DNA from 3 places in the Streptomyces sp. MAR4 CNX-425 genome. Region 3 is predicted to be linked to each of the others. Evidence: riboswitches for the same ligand, from Rfam matches in the RefSeq annotation. Region 3 holds a riboswitch; each other region holds the start of a gene.

Region 1 (6,283 bases), on a different contig from region 3:
GCGGCTGTGGAAGGCGTTCTTCTCCATGCTCACCCCGCAGGACGAGCGGCTCGCGGTGATGGCGGAGCTGGACCGCGTGTTCACGGACATGGTGCGGCAGAAGGCCGCCGAGCCCGTCGACGACCTGACGAGCGCGCTGATCCTCGCCGACGAGGGCGGCGAGCCGCTGACCGAGGAGGAGGTCGTCGGCAACCTGAAGTCGATGATCGCGGCCGGGCATGAGACCACGATCTCGCTCCTCCTCACCACCGTGCGCGGGCTGCTGACGCACCCCGGGCAGCTCGACCTGGTCCGCGAGGGCACGGTGACGTGGGAAACGGCGATCGAGGAGGCGCTGCGCTACGACCCGCCGGTGACCCACCTGCTGATGCGGTTCGCGACGGACGACATCGAGATCGCCGGCACGGTGATCGAGAAGGGCGAGGGAGTCGTCATCTCGTACCGCGCGATCGGGCGGGACGCCGGGCACCACGGGACGGACGCGGATGCCTTCGACGTGACGCGGCCGACGCCGATCCGGCACATGACGTTCGGGCACGGCCCGCACATCTGCCCGGGCGCGGCGCTGTCGCGGCTGGAGGCGGGGGTGGCGCTGCCGGCGCTCTTCGCGCGGTTCCCGGGGCTGCGGGCGGCGGTGCCGGTGGAGGAGATCCGGAACCTGCCGGTGCTGACCCAGAACGACCTGGCGTCCTTCCCGGTCCGTCTCGCCTGACGGCGGCGGGGCGGCGGGCGGGGCGGGGCGGCGGGCGCGGCCCCGGCGGGGCGTGCCCGGGGCGGCGGCATCCCGGCCCGCGCCCTGAGCCGACCCGCCCGTCGGGCGGGAGGCGCTGCCCGCGGATGCCGGGTGCGCCCGCCGCTGCCGGGTGCGCCCGCGCGTGCGGCGCGTACGGCGTCTGCCGCGCGTGCTGCGCCTGCACGCCCACGGGCCCACGGCCCCGGTAGCCGACCCCTGCCCGCTGCCCACCGCCCGCCGCCCACCTCCCGCCGCCCGCCTCCCGCCTCCCCGGGTCCCGCCGTCACCCGCCCGGCCTCGTGCGGTCGCCCCGCCGCCCGGCACCCGGGAGTCTGGGAACGACGGCGAGGCCCGCATGCCGGCCGTGCAGGAGGGACAGCGCTGGAGAGGGCAGGTGCCGCCGGTGCGGGATGATGCGGGAGAGCAGGGCGGCAGCGCGCGGGGCCCGGGGAGGGGCGGCCGGCCGGACCGCCGCGGCGGTCCTCGTACGGCCCGGAACCGGTGGTCCGGGCCGTACAAGGACGGCCGCGGCTACCGGGTCGGCAGCAGCGCCCCGGCGCGCGACACCCGGCCGCGGATCGACGAGGTGACCGGCACCGCCGAGCGGCGCGTCGGGCCGGTGCTGCGCTGGCTGCCGGCCGGGCTCATCGTCGCCGCCGCGGTGTTCTACGGGTTCACGCCGGAGGGTTTGCGGGCGTCACCGGTCTTCGAGAGCATCCCGATGGTCGCCGCCGTGCTGCTCACCCTGCGCGGCACCGTGACGGTCGCGGTCACCGCGCTGTTCGTGTTCGTCATGCTGGAGGTCCTCAACGGCACCGTCACGCACTCCGGGTCGGTCATCCAGATGGTGTCGCAGCTCGTGCTCAGCGTCGTGGCGATCGGCATGAACGTGCTCATCCAGCGCAACTACCGCCGGTTCACCTCCGCCCGCCACGTTGCCGTCGCCGCGCAGCGCGCGCTGCTGCCGAACCCGCCGGACGGCTTCGGCGGCCTGCGGATCGCCGCCCGCTACCAGGCTGCCGACGTCGACGCCCGGATCGGCGGCGACCTCTACGCCGTCCAGGAGGGCCCGTACGGCGTGCGCTGCATCGTCGGGGACGTACGCGGCAAGGGGCTGGAGGCGGTGGAGTCCGTCGCCGTGGTCGTCGGCTGCTTCCGGGAGGCGGCCGAGCAGGAGGCGCGGCTCGACGGGGTCGCGCGGCGGCTGGAGCGGGCGCTTCAGCGTGAGGAGACGGGGCGCAGCGGGGTGGACCGGGTGGAGGGGTTCACGACGGCGGTGCTGGCGGAGGCGGACCGCGACGGCGGCGCGCTGCGGCTGCTCAACCGCGGCCACCCGGCGCCCCTGCTGCTGGGCTCGGACGGCGCGGCGCGGCTGCTCCAGCCGCGGGAGCACGCGCTGCCGCTCGGCATGGGCGACCTGGGCACGTGGCCGGACGAGCTGCTGGAGGTGGCGTTCCCGCCGGGCGCGTCGCTCCTGCTGTACACGGACGGCGTGACGGAGGCCCGGGACGCCGCCGGTGTCTTCTACGACCCGCTGGCGCGGATGGACGGCCGCGTCTTCGACGGTCCGCACGCGCTGCTGGACACGCTCCTGGACGACGTGACCCGCTACACCGGCGGGCGCGTCGCGGACGACATGGCGCTGTTCGCCCTCTCCCGCTCCCGCTCGGGCACCTCCTTCCGCCGGCTTCCGGCCGCCCCTCCCGATGCACACGCTCCGTAATGAAACAGCGCCACTCCGCATAACAACTGATGCACGATCAGCTAACGACCGGACCTCTCCCCGCGTAGCCGTCGCGTCAACTTGTCCGATTCCGCTGGTACATGCCCGTATCGTCCGCGGCAAAGCACAACTGAATAACGGGAACGACTTGGAATCGAACGCCGACGTCCGCTAGCGTGCGGTAACGCAGCGCGGTCGTCACTGCCGCCGCAAGAGGCGGCTCCGTGCGCCGTCGCCGAATCCCGCACGTGGAACAACTGCAGCAACGGAAACACCGAGGGAACCGGGGAACCACCACCTTGGGGTGAATCGGGCCAACCTCCCACAGGGGGCGACCCGTAGGAGACCTTCCTGCTCCGAACCCGTCAGCTAACCCGGTAGGCGAGAAGGAAGGAAAGGAGTACGCCTTCGTGGCGTCCTACAGGCCTGGGCCTGGCTACGGCCATGGCTATGACGATTACGGCTACGACGGCTATGCGTCGGGCGGCACCGCCCCCGACGGATATGCGCCCCCGGGCTACGCCGCCGAAGAGCCGGTCGACGAAGTCTTTCCCGAGGACGACCTTCCCTCCCGCGGCCGCCGGCGTCTCGCCAAGCAGCGCGGCGGCAGCATGGCGCGCAGCGGCGCCGTCCTGGGCGTGGGCGTCTTCGCCGCCGTCGGCGCGGGCAGCGTGGCCACGGCGCAGGAGAAGCCGCCGGTCGCGATATCCATGCCCGACCAGGTCGACGCCGTCGCGAACGAGATAAGCGCGCAACTGCCGGACGCCGAGAGCCTGCCGGGCGTCGGCGAACTGATGCCCACCGAGGAAGAGCCCGCCACCGACGACGCCGTCGTCACCACGGCGCCGCTCACCCAGGTGAGCTACGCCGCCACCTCCGGCTCGGACACCGCCACCCCGGCCGCCGACTCCGGCGAGGCCCTGCGGGCCCGCATCCTGGAGCAGGCCGACCAGCAGCAGGCCCAGGCCGACGCCTCGGCCCGCGCGGCGGCGGAGGCCGAGGCCGCCCAGCAGGCGGCCGAGGAGGCCGCCGAGGCGAAGGCGGCGGAGGAGGAGCGGCAGCGTCGCCTGGAGGAGGAGCGCCGCCGCAAGGCCGAGGAGGAGGCCCGCCGCAAGGCGGAGGCCGAGCGCCTCGCGAAGCTCGCCGCCAGCTACGTCTCCCCGCTCGACAGCTACACCCTCACCTCGACCTTCGGCGAGTCCGGCGACATGTGGGCCGCGGGCCACACCGGGCAGGACTTCGCCGCCTCCACCGGCACCCCGGTCAAGGCCGTGCACGGCGGCACCATCACCGAGGCCGGCTGGGCCGGCTCGTACGGCTACCGCATCGTCCTCACGCTCGAAGACGGCACCGAGATCTGGTACTGCCATCTGTCCTCCATCATCCAGTCCTCCGGCGAGGTGACGACCGCCGACGTCATCGGGCGCGTAGGCGCCACCGGCAACGTCACCGGCCCGCACCTGCACCTCGAAGTACGACCCGGCGGCGGGGACGCGATAGACCCGCTGGCCTGGCTGCGCAACAACGGCGCCCCGGTCTGACGCCGGCGGGACCCCCGGCCGCCACCGGCCGGGACGGAACCCCCCGCCGCCCGACGGACCGCAAGCCCCCATAAGCCCACCTCCCACGTCTCCGGCGTGCCCGTACGCACCTTCCCCCGTGGCGTCCGGGCGCGCGCGCCGAGACCGCCGGCGGCCCTGGTGGCCGACCCCCCGACACCAGGGCCGTCGGCCTTTTCCACCCCGCGAGGACCGCACTCCCGCCCCCGGGGAGGCGGATCCCTCCCCGGGCCCGCTCCGTGCCCGGAGAGGAAGACCGGCCCACTCCCGGGAGAGGCGGGGGCGGGATTACTCCCCGGGCCCGCAGAGGCAGAACGGATGCCCCGCCGGATCCGCGAACACCGGGCAGCTGCCCCCTTCCTCGGAGAGCCGCGTGGCGCCGAGCCGCAGCGCCAGCTCGCCGGCGGCGGCGGAGTCGTCGACGCCGAAGCAGAGGTGCATCTGCTGGGGGTACGCGCGGTCGAGGTCGGGCCAGAGCGGCGGGCGGTAGCCCGGCACCTCCTCGAACGCCAGCCGTGGAAAGCTGTCCTCGTCCTTGGCGATCACCATCCAGTCCTCGCGGATGATCCGCATACCGAGCAGCCGGGTGTAGAAGTCGGCGAGCTCGCGGGCGTCCGCGCAGTCGAGCACGATGTTGCGGATATAGGCGTCCATGCGGTCACGGTGCCACGGCCGACCGACACCCGGAGCCCGGGAGACCGCAGGACGCGGACAACCGGGGGAGCGACCCCCGCCCGTTCAAGCGGCCGCGGTGATGTCCCCGGCGGCGGAAGGCTCGGGAACCATCCCCACCCCCACGTTCTCCCCGTCGGCGATCTCGCCGAGGACGGCCTGGATGGTGTGCAGCATCCGCTGGGGCCGCTTGAAGACGTCGACGGCGGTGAACCGCAGTATGCGCCGCACGTCGGGGCAGCTCCCGAGGTCGTTGAAGCGCTCGATGTCGGCCAGGGGCGCCGCCCGGCCGCCGTGGAAGCCGTACCCCTCGATCTCCACGACCAGCCCCGCCGCCGGGAAGAAGAAGTCCACCCGTATCCGCCGCCCGCCCGGCGCGGTGAACGGCGCTTGAGTGAGCGGCCGCAGCCCGGCGTCGTACATCCGCAGCCGCGCGATCGTCTCCGCGGGCGACCCGGAGCGGGGATCGACCAGCGCCAGCCGCTCCCGCGCCTGAACCACCCCCCGCCGCTGCCCGGTGCCGGCGAGGGCCTCGGAGACCGCGTGCAGATCGGTCACCTGCTCCCGCCACCGCCGCGGCTCCCCCTCCCCGAACACCAACGGCCGCCGCGTCAGCGCCGATTCCACCGCCACCATCGCCGCGTCCCGCTCGGCGGTGAGCAGCAGGTCGACCAGGGTCCGGTGAACGGTCGTCACCCGCAGCCCGGCGACGCTCGTGATCTCGCCCTCACCCACCGGGGTCCGGTGCAGCACAGCCCCCTCAGGCGCCCGCCCGCGCCCCCGCACGTGGGTGAACTCGGGCCGCACGGCCGGCAGCTCGATCCCGAACAGATAGGCGGCCGCACTGTGGCTCACGACCAACTCCGCCCGCCCCGCCTGCGCCAACCGCAACCGCAGCCGCAGATCATCCCCCCGCCCGGGCTCCACCCACACCCCGGCCCGCACCTTCCGCCACCCCGCGCCCCGCAACCTCCGCCGCAACGCCTCAGCCGGCCACCCCGCCGCCACCGCCTCGGCACACACCAACACGCCACCGTTCCGCGCCGCCAACTCACCCAGCGGCCTCCGTTCCCCCGTCATGCCCCCACCCTCTCGCGGATCCCCCACCTCCGCTTCCCCCTGTGGATAACTCTCACCCCCACGAGCTACCCACCAGGTCAGCCCGCGCTCAGAGGACTCCTCGCCGGGCCTTGCTATCCCACACGGAAACGCCCCGTCGTCGGCCGCGCCCGTGGCCGCCGCCTTCCGTCGCAACGGCCAGAGGCGGGAGTTCAGGATCGGAGCCGGCCGACCTGGCCGGGCTCGACGACGGTGCAGCCGCGCAGCTCCCGCGTCAGGTGGGCCGCCAGGACCCAGGGCATCGCGTGATCGTCGTACGCCAGGGTCACCGCCCCGGCCGGCACCGCGAGCGGCCCGCCCGGGCGGTAGCGCAGGCCGTGCACCCCGTCGATGTCCGGGTACCGCACCTGGACCAGGACCGCGCCCGTGCCGCGCAGGTGCGGGCACCACTGCGGTGACTTCGCGGCGCAGCGGACGCACACCGGAGGGTGGACGGTCACCGCGCCCTCTGGCCAGCCGGGCACGTCTGCTCGGTGG
Region 2 (6,283 bases), on a different contig from region 3:
GAGAAGATCCCGGCTGTCACCATGGAGACTCCGGCCTCCTTCATCAGCCGGATGTCCTCGGCCCTGACCTCCTCCGGCCAGTGCTCGGGGTTGTAGTCGCCGCCGAAGTGGATGCGCCTCACGTGTGCTTCCTCCGCCCCTCTTGCTGATTTCGTAATTTACGAATTAACGTGCGGGCAACGTAGAAGCGCCGTGGCAGATCCGTCAATACCCGGAGCGTGAACTCGTGACAGCAGCCGGACCCCCGCAACTCGGCCGCTACGCCGGCCGGACCGCCGTCGTCACCGGCGCCGCCGCCGGCATCGGCGCGGCCGTCGCCCGGCGGCTCGCCGCCGAGGGCGGCGCCGTCGTCGTCGCCGACATCGACGGCGACCGGGCCGAGGCCGTCGCCGCGGAGATCACCGCCGCGGGCGGCACCGCCGCCGCGGTCACCGCGGACGTGGCGGGGGAGGAGGGCTGGGCGCGGATCACGGCCGCGGCCGGCGCGTTCGGGCCCGTCGGCGTCCTGGTCTCCAACGCCGTCGCCGTCGACGTCGCCCCCGCGCACGAGACCTCGCCCGGCTCCTGGCGGCGCCAGGTCGACGTCGGCCTCACGGCCGCGTTCCTCGGCTTCCGCGCCTGCCTGCCCGGCCTGCGCGCGCAGCCGGACGCCCCCGGAGCCGTGGTGCTGGTCTCGTCCGTGCACGCCACGCACGGCATCCCGGGCCATCCCGCGTACGCCGCCGCCAAGGGCGGGCTGCTGTCGCTCGGCGGCCAACTCGCCGTCGAGTACGGCCCGTCGGTACGGGTGAACACCGTGCTGCCCGGCCCCGTGCTCACCCGGCTGTGGGACCGCGTCCCCGAGGAGGACCGCCGGGCCAGCGCGGCGCAGACCGCCGCCGGCCGGCTGGGCGCGCCGGAGGAGGTGGCCGCCGCGGTCGCCTTCCTCGCCTCGCCCGAGGCGTCCTACGTCACCGGCGCCAGCCTGGTCGTGGACGGCGGCTGGAGCGTCGTAAAGTCATCGGCCTGAAGGCGGAACGGGCGGGGGCCCGCCGGGGCGCGCCGGAGCAGCGACACAGGGAGGAGCAAGCGGCCATGTCGGGTTACGCCCGCCGCGGAGTGCACGGCCAGACGGTGGAGGCCCTCGCGCACCGCGTCCTCAGCGGCGAGATAGCCGAGGGCGCCACCCTCGACCTCGCCGCCGTGCAGGCCGAGCTGGGCGTCAGCCTCACCGCGCTGCGCGAGTCGCTGAAGGTGCTGGCCGCCAAGGGCATGGTGGACGCCCGGCAGAAGCGCGGCACGTTCGTCCGGCCGCGCTCCGACTGGAACCTCCTCGACGCCGACGTGCTGCGCTGGCGCTTCGAGACCGCCGGGCGGGAGCAGGGCGACGGTGCCGCCGCGCGGGCCGCCTCGCCGCTGCTGCGGGACCTGGACGAGGTGCGCGGCATCGTCGAGCCGGCGGCCGTGCGGCTGGCGGCGGTGCGGCGCACCGCCGCGGACCTGGCGGCGCTGGACGCGGCGCTCGCGGCGATGGCCGAGGCGCGGGACGGGGCCGCCGCCTCCGCCGCGGCCGTCGCGGCGGACCTGGCGTTCCACCGCGCGCTGCTGGCCGCCTCGCACAACGAGCTGCTGGAGCGCATGGACCTGGTCATCGCCACCGGCCTGGCCGCCCGCGACCGGCTGGTGCACGGCCCCGGGCACCATCCCGGGGACCCGGTGCCGAGCCACCGCGCGGTGCTCGACGCGGTACGGGCCGAGGACCCGGACGCCGCCGAGACGGCGATGCGCGGGCTGCTCGCGCAGGCGGCGCACGACCTCGCCGAGCTGACCGCGGCGCCGGAGCAGGAGCCGGGCCCGGCGGCGGGCTGACGGGCGGCCGGCGCGGGGCGGTTCCGCGGTCCCGTACCCACGCGTGCGCCCCGCCGCGCGGACGCATCCGCGCGACGGGGCGGCTTCGGCACTCCGGCGGGCCGTCCGGCCCGGGGGGTCAGTACCAGTTGTTGGCCTGCCAGAACTCCCAGGCGCCGCACGGGCTGCCGTAGCGGTCGTTCATGTAGTCCAGGCCCCACTCCAGCTGGGTGACCGGGTTGGTCTGCCAGTCGTCGCCGTGCGAGGCCATCTTCGAGCCCGGCAGGGCCTGCATCAGGCCGTAGGCGCCGGAGCTGGGGTTCGTCGCGGTGTGGTCCCAGCCGCTCTCCCGCTCCACGATGTTGCTGAAGCAGGTGAACTGGTCGGCGGGCACGATCTCCCGGGCCGCGGCCTGGATGCCGGACTCGGTGGTCGGCACGCTCGCCTGCGACGCCTCGGTGGCGCCGCCGGAGCCGCCCGAACTCCCGGCGGAGGACGAGCCGTTCGGGTCGATCGACCGGTCGACCTCGCCGCCCTCGGTGTCGACGCGCAGCTCGGTGCCGACCGTCAGCGCGGCCGGGTTGTCGCCGATCGCCTTCTCGTTGTCGACGTAGACGCGCTGCCAGCCGCCGGGCACGTCGTACTTCGCGGCGATCTTGGACAGCGTGTCGTTCGCGCCGACGGTGTGCGTGACGTACCGCTGCTTCTTCTCGGTCTCGGCGGCGGTCCGGTCGGCCTCGGTCGGCTTGTCGGCGGCCTGCTTCTTCCCGTCGAGGTCGAGTTCCTGGCCCGGGAGGATCAGGTGCGGGTTGTCGCCGACCGCCGCCTTGTTGGCCTCGTAGAGCCGCTGCCAGTCGGCCCCGAATCCGTTGTCCTCGGCGATCTCCGAGAGGGTGTCGCCCTTCTCGACCGTGTAGGCGTGCGCGGCGGTCGCCGCGACTCCGCCGGCGACGGGCAGGGCTATGCCCACGCCCGCGGCGGCGGCATAGCGGCGGCTGGAGCGCGACTTGGGCGCGCGCCGGGTGCCGGTTCCGGCCATGGTGGCTCGCTCTTTCTCCGACGCCTGCGAAGTGAGCTGTCGGGTTCGGGCTGGAGTTGCCCGGCCGCGTCGTGCGATGCGGCTTCACCCCGAGTCGGGGAGTCCGGTGCGGTTGCCACCGTGTCTCCGGCCGACGGAGAAGTGGTTCCCCCGCTCCTGCCCGAACGGCTGTGGGGACGACGGTTCCGGGCTCCGACGGGCAGGATTCGGCGTACCGGAGCGCGGTGCTCGCGTCTGCGAACGTCTCGGACACTAGGAGATCGAACGGCAGATCACAAGAGGATCACGAGGATCCACGCCTACTCTGACGCTCCGTGGCTACGCGCGCACGCGTGGGACGGATGGGGCGCCTGTGACGTTCGACACCGCCGCCGCGGCGCAGCGCCTCCAGCAGCGGCGGCCCCGCCGGTACGACGAGACCGCGCACCCCGCGCTGCGCGGCCCCGGCCAGCGCGGCCCGCCAGGCATCCGGCCCGGCCGGCGCCGCCGCCGGGGTCCAGCGCCCGCCGTCCGGCTCCTCGTACCCCGGCCCCGCGGGCGCCAGCCGGCGGAAGGCGGGCACCGAGGGGGCGACGGCGACGAGTTCCGCGCACCGCCGGGAGTCGGCCGCCAGTGCCAGCCGGCGCTCGCTCAGCAGCACCACGGTGGCCAGCGCCCGGGCCAGCCACGCGGCCTGCGGCACGCTGTCGGGCAGGGCGACGACGAGCCTCGCCCGGTCGGTGGCGCCGGCCAGGGCGGCGGCGAGCGCCAGGACGTCGTGCGCCGGGTCCGGACCGCCGTCCAGCCACAGCGCGTCCGCGCCGGCGGAGTCGTACGCCGCGCACTCCGCCAGCCAGGAGGCGGGCTCCTCGGGCATTCTGGGCAGCAGCACCCCGACCCGGACCGCCCGTCCGGCGCCGGCAGCGCCGCTGGACGGGGGTGGTGACACGCTCATCGCAGGCCTCCCCGAGTGGCTGATGAGGGCCATCGGGGGCATACCGTACGCCCTTGCGTCGCGGAAGGCAGCGTTTCGTGCACCCACGGTTCATGATTTCTGGAATTCCATCGCGCGCCCGCGCCCGCGCGCGTGGACGGCAGGGCACGCGTGGAGGGAGGGGACGCCCCCCGGGCGTCCCCTCCCTCTCTGTGCTCCCGGCCGGTGGCCCCCGTCAACGGGCGCGGGCCACACCCCCGTTCGCCGGGTCGGGCTCGCCGTCCGTCGCGACCGGCGAGTGGACCGGGTGGCGCCGCCGCCGCGGGTGCGCGGCAGGTGCGCCGGGGTGGGTCATTCCGGGCTCCGGGAGAGCAGGAAGTCGGCGTCGCCGGCCTTGGCGCCCTCGATGAAGGCGTCCATCTCGCCCGGGGTGTAGATCAGGGCGGGGCCGTCCGGGTCGGCGGAGTGCCGTACCGCTATCCGGCCGTCGCGCAGCCTCATGGCCTCGACGCAGTTGCCGCCGTTGCCGCCGCTCCACGGCTTGCGCCAGCCTTCGGCGCCGAGGTCCGCGGCGGGCATGCCGTTGTAGATGCGTTTCATTCACAGCTCCTTGCGGAAGTCCCGGAGGATCTCCTTCGTGCGTTTCGCCGTCGCCGCCTGGGCCGCCATGTGGTCCAGGGCGGCGAGGTGTGAGGCCACCTCCTGCCGGCCGTCGAGGTAGACGGCGCCGGTGAGGTACTCGGTGTAGATCATGTCCGGCAGCTCCGGAACGGCGAACCGGAAGAGGACGAAGGGGCTGTACGTGCCCGGGTGGTGCCCGGTGCGGAACTCGGCCATCTGCAACGTGACGTTGGGCAGCGCGGCGACGTCGAGGAGCCGGTCGACCTGCGCGCGCATGACCGCGCCGTCGCCCACCGGGCGGCGCAGCACCGTCTCGTCCACGATCGCCCAGAACCGCGGCGCGTTCTCGCGGGTGAGCAGCTCCTGGCGCTCCATGCGCAGCGCGACGTGCCGCTCGATCTCCGCGGGCCCCACCCGGCCCAGGGAGCCGATCTTCAGCACGTGCCGCGCGTAGTCCTCGGTCTGCATCAGGCCGGGCACGAAGTGCGGCTCGTACGACCTGATGAGCGACGCCGCGCCCTCCAGGCTCACGTACATGCTGAACCAGTCGGGGAGGATGTCGTGGAAGCGCTGCCACCAGCCGGGCTCGTTGGCCTCCTCGGTGAGCGCGACGAAGGCGTCGACCTCTTCCTGGCCGATGCCGTACGTCTGCAGCAGCAGCTGCACGTAGGGGACCTTGAGCGTGACCTCGGCGGTCTCCATCCGGCGGACCGTGGCCGGCGCGACGCGCAGGACCCGGGCCGCTTCCTCCCGCTTCAGCCCGGCGTGCTCGCGCAGCTCCTGCAGTCGTTTGCCGAGAACGACCTGCCCCACGGTCGGCGCGGACCGCGGTTCGCTCACGCCATACCTCCCTGTCCGAATGCCTCAAGCAGTGTGCCACGAGCAGAGCTTTCTGCACACAGTGCAGGGGCAACTCTGAAAAATTCAGAGTGGGGGTTGCCAAGTGGCCGCGGCGGGACCATAGTTTGGGACGTGAGCCAGTCCACACAGCTGCATCGTTCGGGGGTCGTGACACAGGACCCCGGCGTGCCGGGGGCCCGTTCGGGGGCGGATGCGGCGCGGAGCAGGTTCGAGGTGCCCGGTCGGGCGGAGGCCGTTGCGGTCGCCCGCCGGCTGGCCCGCGAACAGCTGCTCCGCTGGGGGGTGGAGGACGAGGTGGGCGACAGCGCCACCCTCGTCCTCTCGGAGCTGGTGACCAACGCACTGCTGCATACGGGGAGTCGGCGCATAGGGTGCGAGCTGCGCTGCAGCGCCGACAGCCTGCGGCTGGCCGTCACCGACCAGGGTGCCGAGCCGGGAAGCCTGCGGGTGCAGCGGTCGTGCGCGGACGAGCAGGGTCGGGGGCTCCTGCTCGTCACCGCGGTGAGCAGCAGCTGGGGGGCGTACGACGCCCGTCCCGGCCCGGGCCTGGTGGTCTGGGCGCAGCTGCGGCGCGAGGTGCCGGCGGCCGGGGGGGCCGCCGCACCGAGCACCCGGACGGCCGGTGCGCCGGAGACATCGGGGGCCGACGCGGTGGCCGGCCGGGCGGTCGTCGAACGGGCGGCCGGATGAGGCGCACCGGGCCCGGCGGCCGGCTCCGGCTGGCCGTACCGGGCGCGGGCGCCGCCGCGCTCGGCTGCGACGCCGTGGGCGTGCCGGAGCGCCTCGGATACGACGTGACGGCCCGGCTGCCCCGCGTCGGCTGCGTCTTCGCCTACGGCGGCCGGTGGTGGTGGATCGTGCCGGGCGGCTCCGACCTCGGCCTGTTCTGGCCGCCGGCCGTCGACTACGCCCCGGGGGCCGCGGTCTCCCTCGCGGCGGCGGGTCCGGGCGGGGCGGCCGCCGTGCCCCGGCTGGTGCACCGCCCGGCCGACGGGGTTCCGTACACCCCGCCGATCCCGCTG
Region 3 (6,283 bases):
GCGCCGGACTTGATCTGGCCGCAGTTGACGGCGACGACCAGGTCGGCGATGGTGACGTCCTCGGTCTCGCCGGAGCGGTGGGACATCATGCACTTGAAGCCGTTGCGCTGGGCCAGCTCGACGGCGTCCAGGGTCTCGGTCAGCGAGCCGATCTGGTTGACCTTGACCAGCAGCCCGTTCGCCGCGCCCTCGTCGATGCCGCGCTGGAGCCGCTCGGGGTTGGTGACGAAGAGGTCGTCGCCGACGATCTGGACCTTGCCGCCGAGGCGCTCGGTCAGCGCCGTCCAGCCGGCCCAGTCGTCCTCGAACAGCGGGTCCTCCAGGGAGACCAGCGGGTAGTCCGCGACGAGCTGCTCGTAGTACTCCGTCATCTCGGCGGCGGAGCGCTCCTTGCCCTCGAAGACGTACGTGCCGTCCTTGTAGAACTCGGAGGCGGCGACGTCGAGCGCGAGGGCGACGTCCTGGCCGGCGGTGTAGCCGGCCTTCTGGATCGCCTCGATGATCAGGTCCAGCGCGGCCCGGTTGGAGTCGAGGTTCGGCGCGAAGCCGCCCTCGTCGCCGAGGCCGGTGGACAGGCCGCGCTCCTTGAGGACGGCCTTGAGCTGGTGGTAGACCTCGGCGCCGCAGCGTACGGCCTCGGAGAACGACTCGGCGCCGATCGGCGCGATCATGAACTCCTGGATGTCGACGTTGGAGTCGGCGTGGCTGCCGCCGTTGAGGATGTTCATCATCGGCACGGGCAGCACGTGCGCGTTGGGGCCGCCGAGGTAGCGGAAGAGCGGCAGGTCGGAGGCTTCGGAGGCGGCGTGCGCGACGGCGAGTGAGACGCCGAGGATGGCGTTCGCGCCGAGGGAGGACTTGTCGGGGGTGGCGTCCAGGTCGAACATCGCCTGGTCGATGAGGCGCTGCTCGGTCGCGTCGTACCCGACGAGCTCGGGGCCGATCTGCTCGATGACCGCGAGCACGGCCTTCTCCACGCCCTTGCCGCCGTAGCGGTCCTTGTCCCCGTCCCTCAGCTCCACGGCCTCGAAGGCGCCGGTGGAGGCGCCGGACGGGACGGCAGCACGGCCGGTGCTGCCGTCGTCGAGGCCGACCTCGACCTCGACCGTGGGGTTGCCGCGGGAGTCGAGAATCTCGCGGGCTACGACGACGTCGATCGACGGCACGGTGTCTCCTTCGGAGCGATTCGCTACGGGTTCCGCCCTGAGCCTAGCCGCCCGGGGTGACGGGCCCGGCCCGCACCCGGCCGCATTCCGCGGTACGAGACGGTACGGAGCCGGCGCCGGCCGCCGGACGGACGGCGTACGGGCGGCGGGCGGGCGGCGGGCGGCACGGGCGGGCGGCGACGCGCGGCGCGCGGCGTTCGGCGGCGGGCGGTGGCGTACGGCGTGGTCGTCCCGGCCCGCGCACCGGACGGGCCGGGACGGCCGCGCCGTACCGCGCGGGCGGGCCGTCCGGCACGTGCTCCGGGGCGGCGGCCCGCCCGCGCGGGGCGCGGGCCCTACCTCACCTTCAGCTTCTGACCCGGGCGGATCAGGTCGGGGTCCGCGCCGACGACCGACTTGTTCTCCTCGTAGAGCTGCTGCCAGCTGTCCGCGCCGTGCCGGCGGGCGATGTCGTCGAGGGTGTCGCCCTCGCGGACCTCGTAGTAGAAGCCCCGGAAGACGGTGCGGGACTCCGGCTGGGTCTGCTCCTGAGCCTGCTCCTGGGCCTGCTGCTGCGGCTGCTCCGCGGCCTGCTCCTGGGGCGCGGCCGGAGCGAGCTGCCCGGCCGGCGGGCCGCCGGCGGTCAGGCCGGCGCGGGGGCCGCAGTTGGGCCACGCGCCCGGGCCCTGCATGGCCAGCAGCCGCTCGGCCACCGCGATTTGCTGCTCCTTCGTCGCCAGGTCGGCGCGCGGGGCGTAGCCGCCGCCCCCGGCCGCCTCCCAGCTGGACTGGGAGAACTGGACGCCGCCGAAATAGCCGTTCCCGGTATTCGTCGCCCAATTTCCTCCGGACTCGCAGGCGGCCACCCGTTCCCACGTATCGATCGGGGCGGCGGCGGCGTTGTGGGCGCCCAGTACGGGCAGCCCGATGGCGGTTCCGGTGGCGCCCATGAGAACGGCCATGCGGGAGTGCGTGCCCAGGCGGGCCTCGGCGGCGGGGCGGCGGTGCTTACCCGTTCCGGCAGGAAGAAGCATGATGCTCTTTTCTCACCGACGCCTGCGAGGTGAGCTGTCGGGTGCGGGCTGTGAGTGCCCGGCCGTACGTCGAGCGTGCGGCTTGACCCCAAGCCGTCCGGTCCGCCTTCTCGTTGGACCGGATCGGCGCCTACCGTGGGTCCCCCGCTCCTGTCAGCGGTGCTTCATGCACGGATGGCCCGGGTGAACGCCGACAGGATTCGGCGTGAGGCGATCACCGGGGCTCGCGGTGGCGAGCAATGTGACGGTAAGCACATAGGCGTGTGCGATTCAAAGACCTCGGAAAGTTCCGTGCCTGGTTTTCCGCCCGTCAGCTAGCCCGGTCAGCCGATTACGTCAAATATGACTAATCCGTGTGCACTTAGCCGGGGGCCGGGTCAGTTTCCACCCAATTCGAGTTCCTGACCAGGCTTGATGTTGTCGGGGTCGGCGCCGAGCGAGTTCTTGTTTCCGTCATACAACTCGGACCATCCGCCCTCCAGCGAATGCTCCGTGGCGATCTCGGAAAGGGTGTCACCCGGTCGGACGGTATAACTGCCGTCGCCCGCGCCGGATTCGCCGGACCCGCCGTCACCGTCGCGCTCCGCCGGGTCGCCGGGGATCTCGGCGATCCACTCGCGGCCCGGGTCGGGCAGCTCGGTCGCGCCGGGCCCCTGGGAGGCGCCGGGGGTCTCCACGGCCTCGCGCGGCGCCTCGGGGACAGCGGAGCCGTCGGAGCCGTCGGGGGACGGCAGGGCGTCGGACGGGGTCGGGGTGGGCGTCGCGGAGGCGTCCGGGGCGCGGTGGCGGCCGGTGCCCTCCGTGGCCTCGGCGCCGTCGCCGCCCTCGGAGTCCCGGCCGGCCCGGTCGCCGGAGTCCGTGGCGGCCTCGCCGGGGTCCTGGGAGCCGCGGTGCTTGCCGCCGCCGGAGGGCTCCCCGCGGTCGCCGTCGTCCCCGCGGTCCGTGTTCCGGTCGTCGCCCTCGCGCTGGGCGCCGTCCGTGCCGTCCTCGCCGTCCGTGGCCCCGGGGTCGGGGGCAAGCGTGGGCGGGGTGGTGGGCGGCAGCGGAAGGTGGGCGCCGGGGTCGACCTCCGGCTCCGCCTCGTCGGCCGCCAGCCCGGCGTCGGCGGCGCACTCCGGCCACGCCCGGTCGGCGCCCATGCCGTCGAGGATGCGCTCGGCGACGGTGATCTGCTGCGCCCGGCTGGCGAAGTCGGGCTGCGAGGCGAACTCCTCGCCGCCGTACTCCTGCCACATGTCCATGGTCAACTGCAGGCCGCCGTAGTACCCGTTGCCCTCGTCGGCGCTCCACAGCCCGCCGCTCTCGCACTCGGCGACCCGGTCCCACGTGCCGGCGTCGGCGGCACTCGCGCCGCTCGCGCCCAGCAGCGGCAGGGCGATGCCCGCCCCGGTCGCGCCGGCGGCGACGACGAACGCGGGGGCCTGGCGGGGACGTCGGTGGCGTCCGTTACCCGAGCGCATGCGAGTGCCTTTCGTTCCCTGTGTGTTCGAGCCAGTGGCCGAACTTAATACCGAAGTACCCCCGATCACAAGTTGATCGCCTGATAGTCACGCCCAGATCACAGAGGATGGCCGAAGCGTGCCGGGTCGGCCCCCGGTACGGTCGGGGCGTGACCACCGCGCCCGTCCCCGAGCTGTTCGGCTGGGAGTTCGCCGCCGACCCCTACCCCGCGTACGACCGGCTGCGCGCGCACGCCCCCGTGCGCCGGACGACGCTCCCCAGCGGCGTCGAGGCGTGGCTCGTGACCCGCTACGCCGACGCCCGCCGGGCGCTCGCGGACCCGCGGCTGTCGAAGAACCCGGTACACCACGCGGACGACGCGGCGGCGAAGAGCAAGACGGGCATTCCGGGCGAGCGCAGCGCGGGTCTCATGACGCACCTGCTGAACATCGACCCGCCCGACCACACCCGGCTGCGCCGGCTGGTGTCGAAGGCGTTCACGCCGCGGCGCGTGGCGGCGTTCGCGCCGCGGGTCCAGGAGCTGACGGACGGCCTGATCGACGGGTTCGCCGGCCGCGGCAGCGCCGACCTCATCCACGAGTTCGCCTTCCCGCTGCCGATCTACGCCATCTGCGACCTGCTCGGCATCCCCCGCGAGGACCAGGACGACCTTCGCGACTGGGCGGGCATGATGATCCGGCACGGCCGGGGGCCGCGCGGCGGCGTCGCCCGCGCGGTGAAGAAGATCCGCGCCTATCTCGCGCAGCTGATCCACCGCAAGCGGCGCGGCGACGGCGACGACCTGGTCTCCGCGCTGATCCGCGCCTCCGACCACGGCGAGCAGCTCACCGAGGAGGAGGTGGTGGCGATGTGTTTCGTGCTGCTCTTCGCGGGCTTCGAGACCACCATCAACCTCATCGGGAACGGCACCCACGCGCTGCTGCGCCACCCCGCGCAGCGGGCCGCGTTGCAGGACGCCCTCACCCGCGGCGACCGCGGGCTGCTGGAGACCGGCGTGGAGGAGCTGCTGCGGTTCGACGGGCCGGTGGAGATGGCCACGTGGCGGTACGCGACCGAGGCGCTGGAGATCGGCGGCGTGGCCGTCGCGGAGGGCGACCCCGTCCTCGTCGTCCTCGCCGCGGCGGACCGCGACCCGGCCCGGTTCGACGCCCCCGCCACCCTCGACCTCGCCCGCCGGGACAACCCGCACCTGGGCTACGGGCACGGCATCCACTACTGCCTCGGCGCCCCGCTGGCCCGGCTGGAGGGGCAGACGGCGCTGGCGGCGCTGCTGACCCGGCTGCCGGACCTGCGGCTGGGCGAGGACGCCGGCGAGCTGCGCTGGCGCGGCGGGCTGATCATGCGGGGGCTGCGGACGCTGCCGGTGGAGTTCACGCCGCGGTGACCGGGCGGCGGGCGCGGGCCGCCGGGGGCGGGAGCCGCCGGGGAGGGGGCGGGAGGCCGGGACCGGGAGCGGGGAACGACCGAGCCGGGAAGGGCGGAGCCGGGAGGCCGCCGCGGGGCCCGGGAGGCCCCGGGGAGCCCGGGAGACCCCGGGGAGCCCGGGAGGCACCGGGGAGCACGGGAGGCACCGGGGGGCCCGGGGGCACGGGGCCCCCGGGGGGGCACGCCGCGGCCCGAGGTTCAGCGGCCCTCCGCGCCCTCGCCGTCCTCTCCGTGGTCCCCGCCGTCGCCACCCGGCTCCGTCCTCGGCTCCGTCGTCGGCTCCGTCGTCGGCTCCGCCGCTTCCGCCTCCGCGGCGCGGATCGCCTCCCGGTACGTACGCGCCGCCGCCCGCAGCGCCGTCTCCGGGTCGACGCCGGCGGCCTCGGCCCGTAGCGCCAGGGCGAGCAGTTCGGTGCCGAAGCCGTCCGCGGGCGGGTCCGGCACGGCCAGGCCCGCCGTGCGGGCGCGGCCCGCCAGCTTCGCCACCAGCGACAGCGCGGGCTGGGCCGGCGGGACGCCGTCCGTCACCGACGTGCGCCTCTTCTCCACGGCCTTCTCGCGCAGCCAGTGCGCCTTGACGTCCGCCGGGGTCTCGGCCACCGCGTCGCCGAAGACGTGCGGGTGGCGGCGGACCAGCTTCTCCACGAGGGTGCCCGCCACGTCGTCCACCGAGAACGGCGCGTCGGGGTCCTCCTCGGCGATCCGCGCGTGGAAGACGACCTGCAAGAGCACGTCTCCCAGCTCCTCGCGGACCGCCTCCGCGTCCCCCGACTCGATCGCCTCGACCAGCTCGTACGCCTCCTCCAGGCCGTACTTCACCAGCCCCTCGCCCGTCTGCCCGCCGCTCCAGGGGCAGTCGCGCCTGATCCGGTCCATCACCTGCACCACGTCGATCAGCCGGGCGCCCGGCAGGTCGTACGAACCGGGCAGCAGCTCCAGCGACGGCATCTCCGTCCGCCCCGACCCGGCCAGCCGCGCCAGGCCGTCCGTCAGCCGCGGCTCGCCGTCCGCCGCGGCGACCACGACGACGGTGGCGCCCGCGGCACAGGCTTCGGTCAGCTCGCGGGCGTCGGGCTCGGCGTTCTCCACGGCGACGCCCGCCTCGCGCAGGTACGGCAGCTGCGGGTGCGCCGCGTCGGCGCACAGCACGCGGTCGGCGCCGCGCAGCGCCTCCCACGCGGGCCAGGACAGCAGCCCGGGGGCGATGCGGTGGGTGGT

What was found. A riboswitch is a leader RNA that binds a small molecule or an ion and turns the genes downstream of it on or off. The one in region 3 is predicted to bind cyclic di-AMP.
Region 1: another riboswitch for cyclic di-AMP. It lies ahead of ACHZ99_RS10885 (M23 family metallopeptidase); the one in region 3 lies ahead of ACHZ99_RS31470 (transglycosylase family protein).
Region 2: another riboswitch for cyclic di-AMP. It lies ahead of ACHZ99_RS28640 (LysM peptidoglycan-binding domain-containing protein); the one in region 3 lies ahead of ACHZ99_RS31470 (transglycosylase family protein).

What each region holds. Positions count from the first base shown of each region.
Region 1 is NZ_JBMDLF010000003.1:264,688-270,970, reverse strand. Features, by position in the region: gene ACHZ99_RS10895 (cytochrome P450 family protein) at 1-712, shown strand, start outside; gene ACHZ99_RS10890 (PP2C family protein-serine/threonine phosphatase) at 1,128-2,456, shown strand; cyclic di-AMP (ydaO/yuaA leader) riboswitch at 2,680-2,855, shown strand; gene ACHZ99_RS10885 (M23 family metallopeptidase) at 2,867-3,997, shown strand; gene ACHZ99_RS10880 (VOC family protein) at 4,304-4,669, opposite strand; gene ACHZ99_RS10875 (hypothetical protein) at 4,754-5,542, opposite strand; gene ACHZ99_RS10870 (hypothetical protein) at 5,959-6,283, opposite strand, start outside.
Region 2 is NZ_JBMDLF010000012.1:142,723-149,005, forward strand. Features, by position in the region: gene ACHZ99_RS28625 (beta-galactosidase) at 1-122, opposite strand, end outside; gene ACHZ99_RS28630 (SDR family NAD(P)-dependent oxidoreductase) at 227-1,009, shown strand; gene ACHZ99_RS28635 (FadR/GntR family transcriptional regulator) at 1,075-1,848, shown strand; gene ACHZ99_RS28640 (LysM peptidoglycan-binding domain-containing protein) at 1,967-2,866, opposite strand; cyclic di-AMP (ydaO/yuaA leader) riboswitch at 2,873-3,046, opposite strand; gene ACHZ99_RS28645 (hypothetical protein) at 3,150-3,800, opposite strand; gene ACHZ99_RS28650 (DUF397 domain-containing protein) at 4,131-4,379, opposite strand; gene ACHZ99_RS28655 (helix-turn-helix domain-containing protein) at 4,380-5,240, opposite strand; gene ACHZ99_RS28660 (ATP-binding protein) at 5,373-5,951, shown strand; gene ACHZ99_RS28665 (hypothetical protein) at 5,948-6,283, shown strand, end outside.
Region 3 is NZ_JBMDLF010000016.1:32,789-39,071, forward strand. Features, by position in the region: gene eno (phosphopyruvate hydratase) at 1-1,166, opposite strand, end outside; gene ACHZ99_RS31470 (transglycosylase family protein) at 1,502-2,107, opposite strand; cyclic di-AMP (ydaO/yuaA leader) riboswitch at 2,184-2,395, opposite strand; gene ACHZ99_RS31475 (transglycosylase family protein) at 2,557-3,639, opposite strand; gene ACHZ99_RS31480 (cytochrome P450 family protein) at 3,747-5,024, shown strand; gene ACHZ99_RS31485 (nucleoside triphosphate pyrophosphohydrolase) at 5,264-6,283, opposite strand, start outside.